DNA from 2 places in the Gracilibacillus sp. HCP3S3_G5_2 genome. Region 2 is predicted to be linked to the other one. Evidence: riboswitches for the same ligand, from Rfam matches in the RefSeq annotation. Region 2 holds a riboswitch; the other holds the start of a gene.
The links. Region 2 has a riboswitch for thiamine pyrophosphate ahead of thiW (energy coupling factor transporter S component ThiW). Riboswitches for the same ligand answer to the same signal wherever they lie in the genome.

Region 1 (5,567 bases), on a different contig from region 2:
TTCTTGCATAATAACTGTAGGTGCAGGAAGAATCCAAGTTGGAATATTAAGTATTCGACTAGAAACCTCCCATATAAGTAAAAGACTTACGATCACGATAACTGGTAAAAACGCTTTTCTTAACATGAGGCATGCTCCTATTTAATGGCCACTTCTCATCGTTTGCTGCCACTTCTGGTAGCTTACTGGCCACTTGTTCAATTTGCTGACCACTTTTGCATTTAACGATATTTTTTGGTAAGTTCATTCATCGATGCCTGATGATCTTTATGTGAATAGATTTTCACCTGTGATATGACACTTGGACAATGTAACTCGTGCATACGCTGGTTCATTTTTTCAATAACAGCTAATAATTCGCCTAGATTCCCTTCCATTGTAGTTTCCAATGGATTGACTTGATATTTGACACCTGCTTGTTCGATGATCTTAATCGCTTCATCAACGAAAGGGATTGAATCCTCCCCATTTGGTGTTTTCGGAATGATTTGTATACTTACTAATGCTTCGGCCATTCATATCCCTCCATTATTCTGGTAAAAATTCGTTAGTAAATGCCGCTTCTACATCGAGTTCACGTTCTAATAAGTTATTTTCAAACATAAATTCTGCGTAATTGCGCCAAACTTCGGCTGATTGCTCACCCCATCTGTCAGCATCTTCTTGATATTTTGGTGAAATCCATTCCTGGCTTGCATGAACTAATTCTTCATCTAGATCCGGTACTGCTTCAGTTAAAATGTCTGCTGCTTCACTTGGATTGTCAATCGCATCGTGATAACCACGAGTTACTGCAGTCATAAATTGTTCAATTGTTTCCGGATTTTCTTCAATCATTGTTTCATTTGTTGTAATAACTGGCGTATAGTAATCTAATTTTTCCGAATAGTCCGTGAGGTAAATCATATCAATTTCCGTTCCACGAAGTTCTGCCTCAATACCCGTCCATCCATAGTAAATCCAGGCAAAATCGACATCACGTTCCACTGCTGTGAAAAAGTCCGTATTTCCTGTATTGACAATTTCAACATCTTCTACGGAGGCATCTTCTTGTTTCATTAATGCATCGATAACTGCTGACTCAACAGGAGCACCCCATCCACCATACGTTTTTCCGGAAAAATCAGCTGGTGATGTAATCTCTTTTTCCACTGGTGCGGCGAATCCAGATGTATTGTGCTGGATTATTGCTGCAACTGAAACAAGTGGAATATCTTGCGTACGTGCTTCTGTTACTTGTTCTTGATAACTAATGCCAAATTCTGCCTGACCAGAAGCTACGGTCTGATCTGCTCCTGCTTCTCCTGGCATGACTATTTCTACATTTAATCCTTCATCTTCAAAATATCCTTTTGATTGTGCAACATAAAGCCCAGTATGATTAGTGTTAGGCGTCCAATCTAATACTAATGTAACCTCCTCTAATTCTTCCTGTGCATTTTCTTCATTCCCACACCCAGTGAGAATAAAAAAGCTAATTAATACAAGCAAAACTTTTTTCATCATAATCCCCCTCTTTATCTTTCTCTTAGGGAACATATAAGAAAACGCCCAGACATTTAGCCTAGGGCGCAAACATAAAGATATCCAATATCTCATATGTTCCCTACGCTGGTGCTAACCAGATCAGGTTCTAAGGGTCAGCATCTTACGGATACAGTCTCAACCGGCAACACCGGTCCCCCTACATTCATTATTTTATTGCTACATAATACTTTGACATAATTCCAGCTTTTCTTCAAGTTTTACCTCACTAGTAGAAAAGTGTAGAGCACTTGGCGAGTAACTTTTACTCTTCTTTTCCTACAAAAAAACGAACCTCTTCACCAAGTGGTTCGCTTCTTCTCCTTAACCATGTATTTTATTTGCTATGTCCACCACACGTTTTGCTTGGTGTTTTACGGCAGCTTGTACATCTTCTACCATAGAACCATCTTCTTGGCTTTGTGTAACACTTGTTCCATATGGATTACCTCCAGCCGGATAAATAACATCATTAGAATATCCTGGTGGGACGATAATCGCACCCCAGTGCATCATGGATATATAAAGACTTAAAACCGTTGCTTCCTGTCCACCATGTGAATTAGAAGCTGAAGTCATTGCACTAACAACTTTGTTTACTGTCTTACCAGCTGCCCATAAACCTCCTTGTGTATCAATGAATTGTTTCATTTGGGAAGCTACATTTCCAAATCGAGTCGGAGTACTGAAAATAATTGCATCTGCCCATTCAAGATCTTCCGTTGTGGCAACAGGGATATCTTTAGTTTCTTCCATGTGTTTTTCCCAGTCTGTATTCTGTGCAATCGCTTCTTTTGGTGCTGTCTCTGCAACGCGCACGACTTTCACTTCCGCTCCAGCTTCTTTTGCTGCTTCTGCTGCCCAATTTGCTAATTGATAATTTATTCCTGTTGAACTATAGTAAACCACTGCTAATTTTATCATGTTGATAAAACTCCTTTTCATTCTTTAATATTTTTGTTTTGCCCACTTTTTTGAAATGTATTCCTTATTTATTCCCTAATGTTTTACTGTTATATCTGTATACAAAAAACACGGAGTGATTATGCACTCCATGTTTATCTTAATAATCCAAAGCCTTTGTCAGTGCTTCTAGATTACGTTCCATCAACGTAAAATACGTTTCTTCATTTTCTATATCTTCCTCGGTCAATACTTCTAAATTATGAAACTGAAGTGACTCTACATTTGCTTCAGATTGAATTACTTGCGCTACATTTGGTTCAATATTTTGCTCAAACATTAGATATTTAATACCTGATTTCTTCGTATGATCAATAATTCGCTCCAATTCTTTTTGAGACGGCTCTTGAGAAGGCGATATACCAGATATCGCAATCTGTTCGATACCATATCTGTCCTCCCAGTAGCCATATGCAGCATGGGCCACAAGTATTTCATTATTCTCAGTTGAGGTTAAGCGTTCTTGGAATACCTCATCCAATTCAGTTAAACGAGCTTCAAGATCCTCAAAGTTCTCTTGGAAAACTTCTTCTTGCTCTGGTTTTAATTCAATCAGTGCATCTTTAATGTTACTTGCAAGATCAATCGAACGAACTGGATCTAGCCATACGTGTGGATCTTTATCACCGTGTGCATGATCATGTCCATCATGGCTATGTTTTTCATCTCCATGGTTATGATCTTCTTCATGGCTATGCTCTTCATCTCCATGGTCGTGGTCTTCTTCATGGCTATATTCTTCATCTCCATGGTCATGATCTTCATCATGGCTATGTTCTTCAACTCCATGGTCATGATCTTCTTCATGGCTATGCTCTTCATCTCCATGGTCATGTGCATGGTCTAATAATGATACTCCGTCAGCAGCCTCAAGCATTAATACATCTTCTCCATCTAAGGCGTCTTTAATTGTACCTGCGTATGTTTCCATATCTATACCATTAAACAAAAACATGTCTGCTTCCGCTATATCAACCATCATTTTTGATGTGGGTTCAAAACTATGTGCATCTGATCCAGGTGGAATGATCATTTCGGCATCTACATACTCTCCACCAATTTCTTCAGCAAAATAAGCTAATGGAAATAATGTCGCATAAATTTTCAGTTTTTCTTCACTTGTTCCTTCATTACTTTCAGTTGTTTGGGAACCTTCACTGGTATTACAACCTACTAGTAACATAATCATGACGAAGAACAAAATAATTCCTATCTTTTTCATTCTTCCTTACTCCCCCCTGTATGTATCAAAACATAATCATTACGATTGATGACAGAAAAAAATAAATCGTAACGGGTCCGATTTAATAGTATTATAAACTATTAAAATACAAATGTAAATAGTAATTATTTTGATTTAATAAAAGTTGCGCTGACTAGAAAACATTAAATGTCACATATTATTCATTGATTGTTTATCATTGTAAGCGTATATTAACATTAGATAAAAATATGGAGGACAAGTATTTATGAAAAATTTAATACTGCTAATCAGTTTTTTTATTTTCCTTGCCGGTTGTAGTAATGCAGAGAACCATGAACATGAAGCTACTGATGAAGTAAAAGGAATCCAAGTTGATTTTGAGTTACCTGAAGAAGCGGAAGCTGGAGAAGCTGTCTTATTGAAAACCACGGTTATTTATGGAGATGACGAACTTGTTACCGACGCTGAAGAAATGACGTTCGAATATTGGAATGTAGAGGATGAGGAAAATACGAAAACAATGGAAGCAACTAATAATGAAGATGGAACCTATACTGCAGAAGTGATTTTTGATGAACCTGGCATATACGAAATCTATGCTCATACAACTGCCGAAGGCATGCACACGATGCCTAAACATTCGATTACGATTAACGGTGAGACGCATGAACATCATGAGCAGGCTTCCCACGAGGAAACAGCTGATGAGGAACATGAACATAGTCATGGCTTTGAAATAAAAATGAATCCATTAGAAGAGATAACGATAAATAAAAAGGTAGATATAATCGTAGAGCTTTCAATGGATCACGAACCTTATGAGAATGCACGAGTACGCTTAGAAATAATCACGGAAAATAGCGAAAAACATGACTGGATTGAGGCAGAAGAAAATCAACCTGGTGAATATGTAAACTCCTACTCATTTCAAGAAGCTGGTCATGCAGAAGTGGTCGTCCATGTGACTGACGATTCTGGATTACATGAACATGAAGAGTTCCATCTGGAAGTAACCGAGTAATAGCCGATTATCAAGAAACATAAGTATACATGCAAACCTACTTCATTGCATGTATACTTTTTATTTGTACTATTTTACGAAATCCTTTTATTTAATAAAACGAATGACAAGTGGGATTCGATATTCCTCTCCACTATATGCTTTAAATAAAGCAATAAGGGTAAATATAAATGCCAGAATAGCCACAATTGGTAATAGTAACAAACCTATTAACAGAAATACCAGAATCCAGCTCACTATTCCATAGATGGTAAAAGAAATAAAGAAATTAAAGTATTCTTTTCCATGATGGTCGATAAATGGAGACTCATCACGTTTGATCATCCAGATAATTAAGGGACCGATTATAGTAGTAAAAAAGCTTAATAAATAAATTAACATTCCAAATAAACGCTCATCACTATTCGTCATCATTTGACACCTCCATTAATATTTTACCATATTTCATCCACTTCAAGTTCTAAAATAGATAATTATTAATGAAATGTATATAATAAGAAGAAATAATGGAAAATGAGGGAAATCTATGGAACAATATGATCTTATTGGGATAGGGATTGGACCCTACAATCTTGGGCTCGCTACTTTAACAACTGAAAAATCTAATCTCAAAACAATCTTTTTTGATCAAAATGGCCAATTCGCCTGGCACCCAGGTATGTTAATTGAAGGAACTGATTTACAAGTTTCCTTTCTTGCCGATCTTGTGACATTTGCGAACCCTACTAGTAAGTATACGTTTTTAAATTATTTACATGAACACAATCGTTTATATAAATTTTTCTTTTTTCATAAATTTGAAATGCCTAGAGCGGAATATGCATCCTACTTAAAATGGGTAGTGGAGCAAATGCC
Region 2 (5,567 bases):
AATCATTATATTATGTACATCTACCCTTAATCAAATAGAAAAAGCACTTCGTTAATCCTGTTATTAACGAAGTGCTTTTATAACCTCTAAGCCATTTTCTTGTAAACTGTCTACATCTTGATCTGAAGCATTACTGTCAGTCATTATTCGTTCTACTTTTGTTAACGGGGCAACATGGGCAAATGCCTGCAAATGAAACTTATGGTGATCTGCCAATATATAAGTGGTGTCCGCTATTTCTATCATCTTTTGCTTCACACGTGCTTGTTGTTCATTCGACTCACTGATGCCTCGTTGGAAATGAAGTCCTTTACAAGACAAAAATGCTTTATTTACATGATATAAATCAAGTGAACGTTCTGCTAACGGTCCAACATAAGAAAGAGACCTTGCGAGCAGTGTACCACCAGTCGAAATCACCGTAACTTGACTTTTTTTGCTTAATTCCAACACGACATTCACCGAATTAGTCAAAACCGTAACAGGTATATTTGGTAAATTCTTCGCAACATACCAAGCTGTTGTACTGGCATCTAACAAGATTTTATCGGTTTCGACAATATGTTTGACAGCTTCCTGAGCAATTTCTTTTTTCTCGTCTACATACATTACCTCTCGTTCTTGAAAAGGAATTTCCGGTCCATCCTGAGCCGAGGCGATACTGACTGCTCCTCCATGACTACGGGCTAATTTTTTTTCCTTTTCTAGCTTTTCTAAGTCTCGGCGAATCGTCTCATCCGTCACGGAAAAAAGGTTCGCAAGCTCAGAAACTCTAATACTCTTCTTCTGATTGACAACTTCTACGATTCGCTGATGTCTTTCTGCAACTAGCATCTGCTTCTCCTACCTTCTCGTTCTTGAAAACTGTCTACTATCTGACTATAGGGAAATCTACCATAAAATTCAACTGTTTAGTCAAGATGGAAGACTTCTTGATCAATTAAATACATTTTTGGATCGCCTTTTTCATCCATTGCCAAAATATCACTCATAAATGCCTGCCACTTACGGTTAGCGGGATTTGTTTCTAGTTCCTTCATTGCACGATGATAATCATCTACTTCCATGTATGCATATAACTTTGTACCATCCATAAAAATACTATAATTGCTTACGCCTACTTCTTTTAATGCTTGCAATAATTCGGGATGTACTGCTTGATGTCTTTTCTTATATTCCTCTTGCGAACCTTCCTTGCACTCCATCATAAATATATACCGTGCCATCGATATCCTCCCTCTCATTGAGAACGCATTCATTTTTGTTTTATTTTACTTATGTCTGTTTATATTCTAACACAGAATTAAACAAACATAAACAAAATATATTTTCGACGTCTAATGAAAAAAAGCTAGTCAAAAGAATAAATAGAAAAAGGAACATCCGAACATGTCTGAACTCTTTCATCACTACGGCAAAATACTTATCCGTAGACACGGTGATTAAGTGTAGCGTTACTAGCCGCCTTAGAGGCGTCTGCATGTGTTAACGAACGCTAAATCAGAATTGTTCGGAATTTAATTTTTTTCTTCCTTTACTTAATTATCTGTCAGACCACGATAGTAAGTCTCCAAATAGTGGAAGACACCTTCTTCATCATTTGTATACTCGGTTATGTCCTTTACCAACCCTTTAATTTGATCCGTGGCATTAAGCATCCCTACTGGAAAGCCTACATATTTCATCATTGGAATATCATTGTTACTGTCCCCGATTGCCATTGTATCCTTCGGACTAATTTGATAATACCTCAGCAATGCTTCAATGCCAGTTGCTTTGTTTACACCAGCTACCATCACTTCGACATTATGATAAGAGGATGAAGAGGTAGTAAAATCACTTTCTTTTTTGATACGTTCCAAAGAATCAATCCATGCTTGCATTTTTTTATGTTCTTTTGCGAAACAGTATATTTTCGCATACTTCTGCTCCGGCAATGTTTCGTGCCATTTTATATCGTGCTTGATCGCAGCTTCTCTTTCCAGCCATTCATTGATCCCTACTTCATCTGGCTTCTCACCACTAATCATCGCCTCTATATATCCTTGATCCTCTAGTAATGAGAGTCGCTCTCCATCATTGGGGTGTGCCTCATAATAAACCTGATGTGATCTGGCAGATTGAATTACTTTGTCCACAAGTTCTGTAGATAAACTATGTTCTAACAGCTTTTCCCCATCGACATAGGTAATCATTCCATTTGCTGTTACAAAGCCATCCAATTCCAAGTCATCTGGCGCTGAATCAAACACTTCATTAAAAGAACGGCCAGTTACAATAAATACTCGAATTCCCTTTTTTCTTATCTTTTGAATGATATCGAGTGTATTTTCTGTTAAATCATTGTGGTTATTCAGCAATGTGCCATCCATGTCTAAGCAAATTGCTTTTGGTGAAAATGTCATTGTTACAGTCCTCCCTTAAAGCTACGATTACTAGTATAGCATACGTTAATCAAGCCCACCATCGACTTTTATCGATAGGCGGGCTATGGCTTTAACTATTCTTCTTAACTGTATTTATAGGTTGGAGCTTCGCTTCGATTTCGCTTCGTTTATCCTCTAAGAAGGGTGGCAGGGCGATCGTTTCTCCGAGATGCTCCACTTTTTCATCTGTGTCGAAGCCTGGTCCGTCTGTAGCCAATTCAAATAGAATGCCATTTGGTTCACGAAAGTATAACGATTGAAAGTAATAACGATCGACAAGTCCTGAATTAGGTAGACGCTCTTCGGTAATTCGCTTATGCCACTTTTCAAGTTCTTGATAATCTGTTACACGAAAAGCAACATGATGAACACTACCTCTTCCAGGTCGTTCTTTCTGTAATTCCGGTCGAATGTCGATATGAATCTCAGCCCCTGTCCCACCTTCACCTGTTTCAAACACTTGCATATCCGTTTGCCCTCCCGGATTAGAATATGAACCAGCATAACGGAACCCTAGCACTTCTGTTAAGATTCTTTGGGTTGGCGCTAGTTCAGGAACAGTTAAGCGTACAGGCCCCAAACCGGTAATGCCATAATCCATTGGCACCGGACTTTTCGACCATGGAATACCCGCTGCTACACCACGGTTATTTTCATCTGAAATGAACACAAGCCGTTGCCCTTCAAAGTCTTGAAAGGGTAATACTTTTCGACCAAAATGCTTTCCGATCCCGTCATGGACAATATCGTATTGATCTAGGCGTTTCTCCCAATAGGTTAACGCCTCGTCACTTGCGACACGTAAAGATGTATAAGAGATACTATTATTGCCGGGATAAGTGTGGCCAGCATTGGCTATTTCAAAAAAGGTTAAATCGGTACCAGGTCGTCCAATTTCATCTGCATAGAACAAATGATACATAGTTGGATCATCCTGATTAACTGATTTTTTTACTAAACGCATTCCTAATATATCTGTATAGAAATAATAGTTTTCCTGTGCATTTGCTGTAATAGCTGATACATGATGAATTCCTTTGAGCTGCATAAGTTGCCTCCTTGCACTTGGTTGTTCATTCCATTATAATCCATTATTATCTTGAATTCAAAGCAATTGCTCCTTGACAATTGCAACGTTTTTGTTACAATTTTTTGTACTATTAGCTTTTTTATTGATAGACATACAAACTAAGTTTATTAATAAGGACATATGTATTATCACTACTAGGGGTGCCTATTCATTATAGGCTGAGAAAAAAGCACGGGAAGCTTTTTAACTCTGAGAACCTGATCTGGTTGGTACCAGCGGAGGGAAGTAGCTAAACTATTTCTATAGTATAGCCGGCTTCGATTCGAATCCGGCTTATTTTTCGTTGTGCTAAGCGTCCGCAACTAAATGGAGGGGGAAAATGCCCACTTAAGGAAGTCTCACTTTATTTTCAGCATGGTAATACGCGGTCAATTTTAACTGGGAGGCGTTTGCATGAATCGAACTTTATTATTAACCATGATGGCAGTTTTTATTGCTATCGGTACATTAGGATCACAATTTTTATGGTTTCCAACCGGGGTTGCTAAAGCATATCCCGTTCAACATGCCGTTAATGTAATGGCTGCTGTTACGCTTGGTCCTGTTCCAGCAGTTATTATTGCTTTTACTATCGGACTCTTACGGAATTTATTAGGAATTGGCACATTACTTGCATTTCCAGGTGGTATGATTGGTGCGTTATTTGCAGGTTATCTGTATCAGTGGACGAAAAGAAAAACAATGGCAGGTGTCGGTGAAATCATCGGTACCGGACTAATTGGATCTTTACTATCTGTTCCATTTGCAAAAATTTTAATGGGAACTTCTGCTGGTGTCTTGGCATTTTTACCAAGCTTCCTTGTTAGTAGTGTAACAGGTTCTATTATTGGTCTTTTGATTTTATCTAGAGTAAAGCATACTTCCTTGATGCAAAAAACTATTTCAAGTAAATAATGTTGGCAAGTTAATGATGCTTTTTGTGATTTCAACATTCTCACTTTTAAAAAAAGAGGTTGAGACAAAAGTGTTTTTTATCCAGCAAACTCCGAACATTAACGGTGCGAATACCCGCTTCGAAAATATACTGCACTTTCCCACAGGAGTCTATGTATATTTCCTACGCGCTATTAGCATATTGTCCGGCTTCTAGACGAAACAGTTTCTTTTTTGTCTCAACCTCTTGATTAATCATTTGCAAAAAAAGCTTCTGCTTTCTCTAAATATACTTCCTGTTCAGGAGTGAGATCGTACTCCTCTTCAATTGCATCTACTGGGCATACTGCTTTGCATGCTCCACAATCGATACAAATATCCGGATCTATATAAAATTGGTCAGGTCCTTCGACAATACAGTCTACCGGACATACGGTTGTACATTCGCCAGCTTTTTCTGTTTCACATGGCGCTGTAATTACAAATGCCATCTTACATCCCCCTAGATGTTTATCAATCTACTATTTACGATAAAGCATTATCAACTAAGATTGCAAGTGTTTGACTAAAATTTCACCCATGAGCTTGATGAGTGTCCAAAAAGAGAATAGGGAAATGGGTGCCTCTACCAACATGGAAGTTCTATTTTATTCAAAGAAGAACCCGCTTCATTTTTTAGAAACGGGTTCTGAAATTATCTTCAATAACTGTTATCTCTTGTTAAATTCGTCTGGATCAGCACCAACTCGTTCGTCTTTATTCATATCGTGAATTAATGTCATTTCCTCTTCTGTTAATTCAAAATCAAAGATATCTGCATTATCCTGAATACGATGCTGTTTTACCGATTTCGGAATGGTTACCACTTCTTGTTGAAGATCCCATCGCAAGATAACTTGGGCTGTCGATTTACCGTGACGCTTAGCAATCTTTGTTAATGTAGGATCATCTAAGAGTTGTCCTTGCTTCAATGGAGACCATGCCTCTAACTGAATGTTATGTTGTTTACAGAATTCATGTAAGCTACGCTGTTGTAAATGTGGGTGATATTCGACTTGATTTACCATCGGTGTTATTTCCGCATCTTTCATTAAATCTTCTAAATGGTGTTCTTTAAAGTTACTTACACCAATTGCACGAATTTTACCATCTTTATATAACTTTTCCATTGCCTTCCA

Region 1: linked by a shared signal. The riboswitch ahead of ACTNEP_RS00270 (ABC transporter substrate-binding protein) and the one ahead of thiW (energy coupling factor transporter S component ThiW) in region 2 are both predicted to bind thiamine pyrophosphate.

What each region holds. Positions count from the first base shown of each region.
Region 1 covers NZ_JBQHXU010000001.1:54,766-60,332, forward strand. Annotated here, with positions in the region: gene ACTNEP_RS00260 (ABC transporter permease) at 1-126, opposite strand, end outside; gene ACTNEP_RS00265 (thiamine-binding protein) at 222-515, opposite strand; gene ACTNEP_RS00270 (ABC transporter substrate-binding protein) at 529-1,503, opposite strand; TPP riboswitch at 1,587-1,696, opposite strand; gene wrbA (NAD(P)H:quinone oxidoreductase) at 1,849-2,448, opposite strand; gene ACTNEP_RS00280 (metal ABC transporter solute-binding protein, Zn/Mn family) at 2,588-3,709, opposite strand; gene ACTNEP_RS00285 (FixH family protein) at 3,957-4,712, shown strand; gene ACTNEP_RS00290 (DUF4870 domain-containing protein) at 4,800-5,123, opposite strand; gene ACTNEP_RS00295 (lysine N(6)-hydroxylase/L-ornithine N(5)-oxygenase family protein) at 5,239-5,567, shown strand, end outside.
Region 2 covers NZ_JBQHXU010000004.1:84,831-90,397, forward strand. Annotated here, with positions in the region: gene ACTNEP_RS07515 (DeoR/GlpR family DNA-binding transcription regulator) at 64-834, opposite strand; gene ACTNEP_RS07520 (L-rhamnose mutarotase) at 912-1,226, opposite strand; gene ACTNEP_RS07525 (Cof-type HAD-IIB family hydrolase) at 1,539-2,405, opposite strand; gene ACTNEP_RS07530 (ring-cleaving dioxygenase) at 2,497-3,474, opposite strand; TPP riboswitch at 3,643-3,757, shown strand; gene thiW (energy coupling factor transporter S component ThiW) at 3,910-4,410, shown strand; gene ACTNEP_RS07540 (indolepyruvate ferredoxin oxidoreductase subunit alpha) at 4,641-4,880, opposite strand; gene ACTNEP_RS07545 (aldo/keto reductase) at 5,100-5,567, opposite strand, start outside.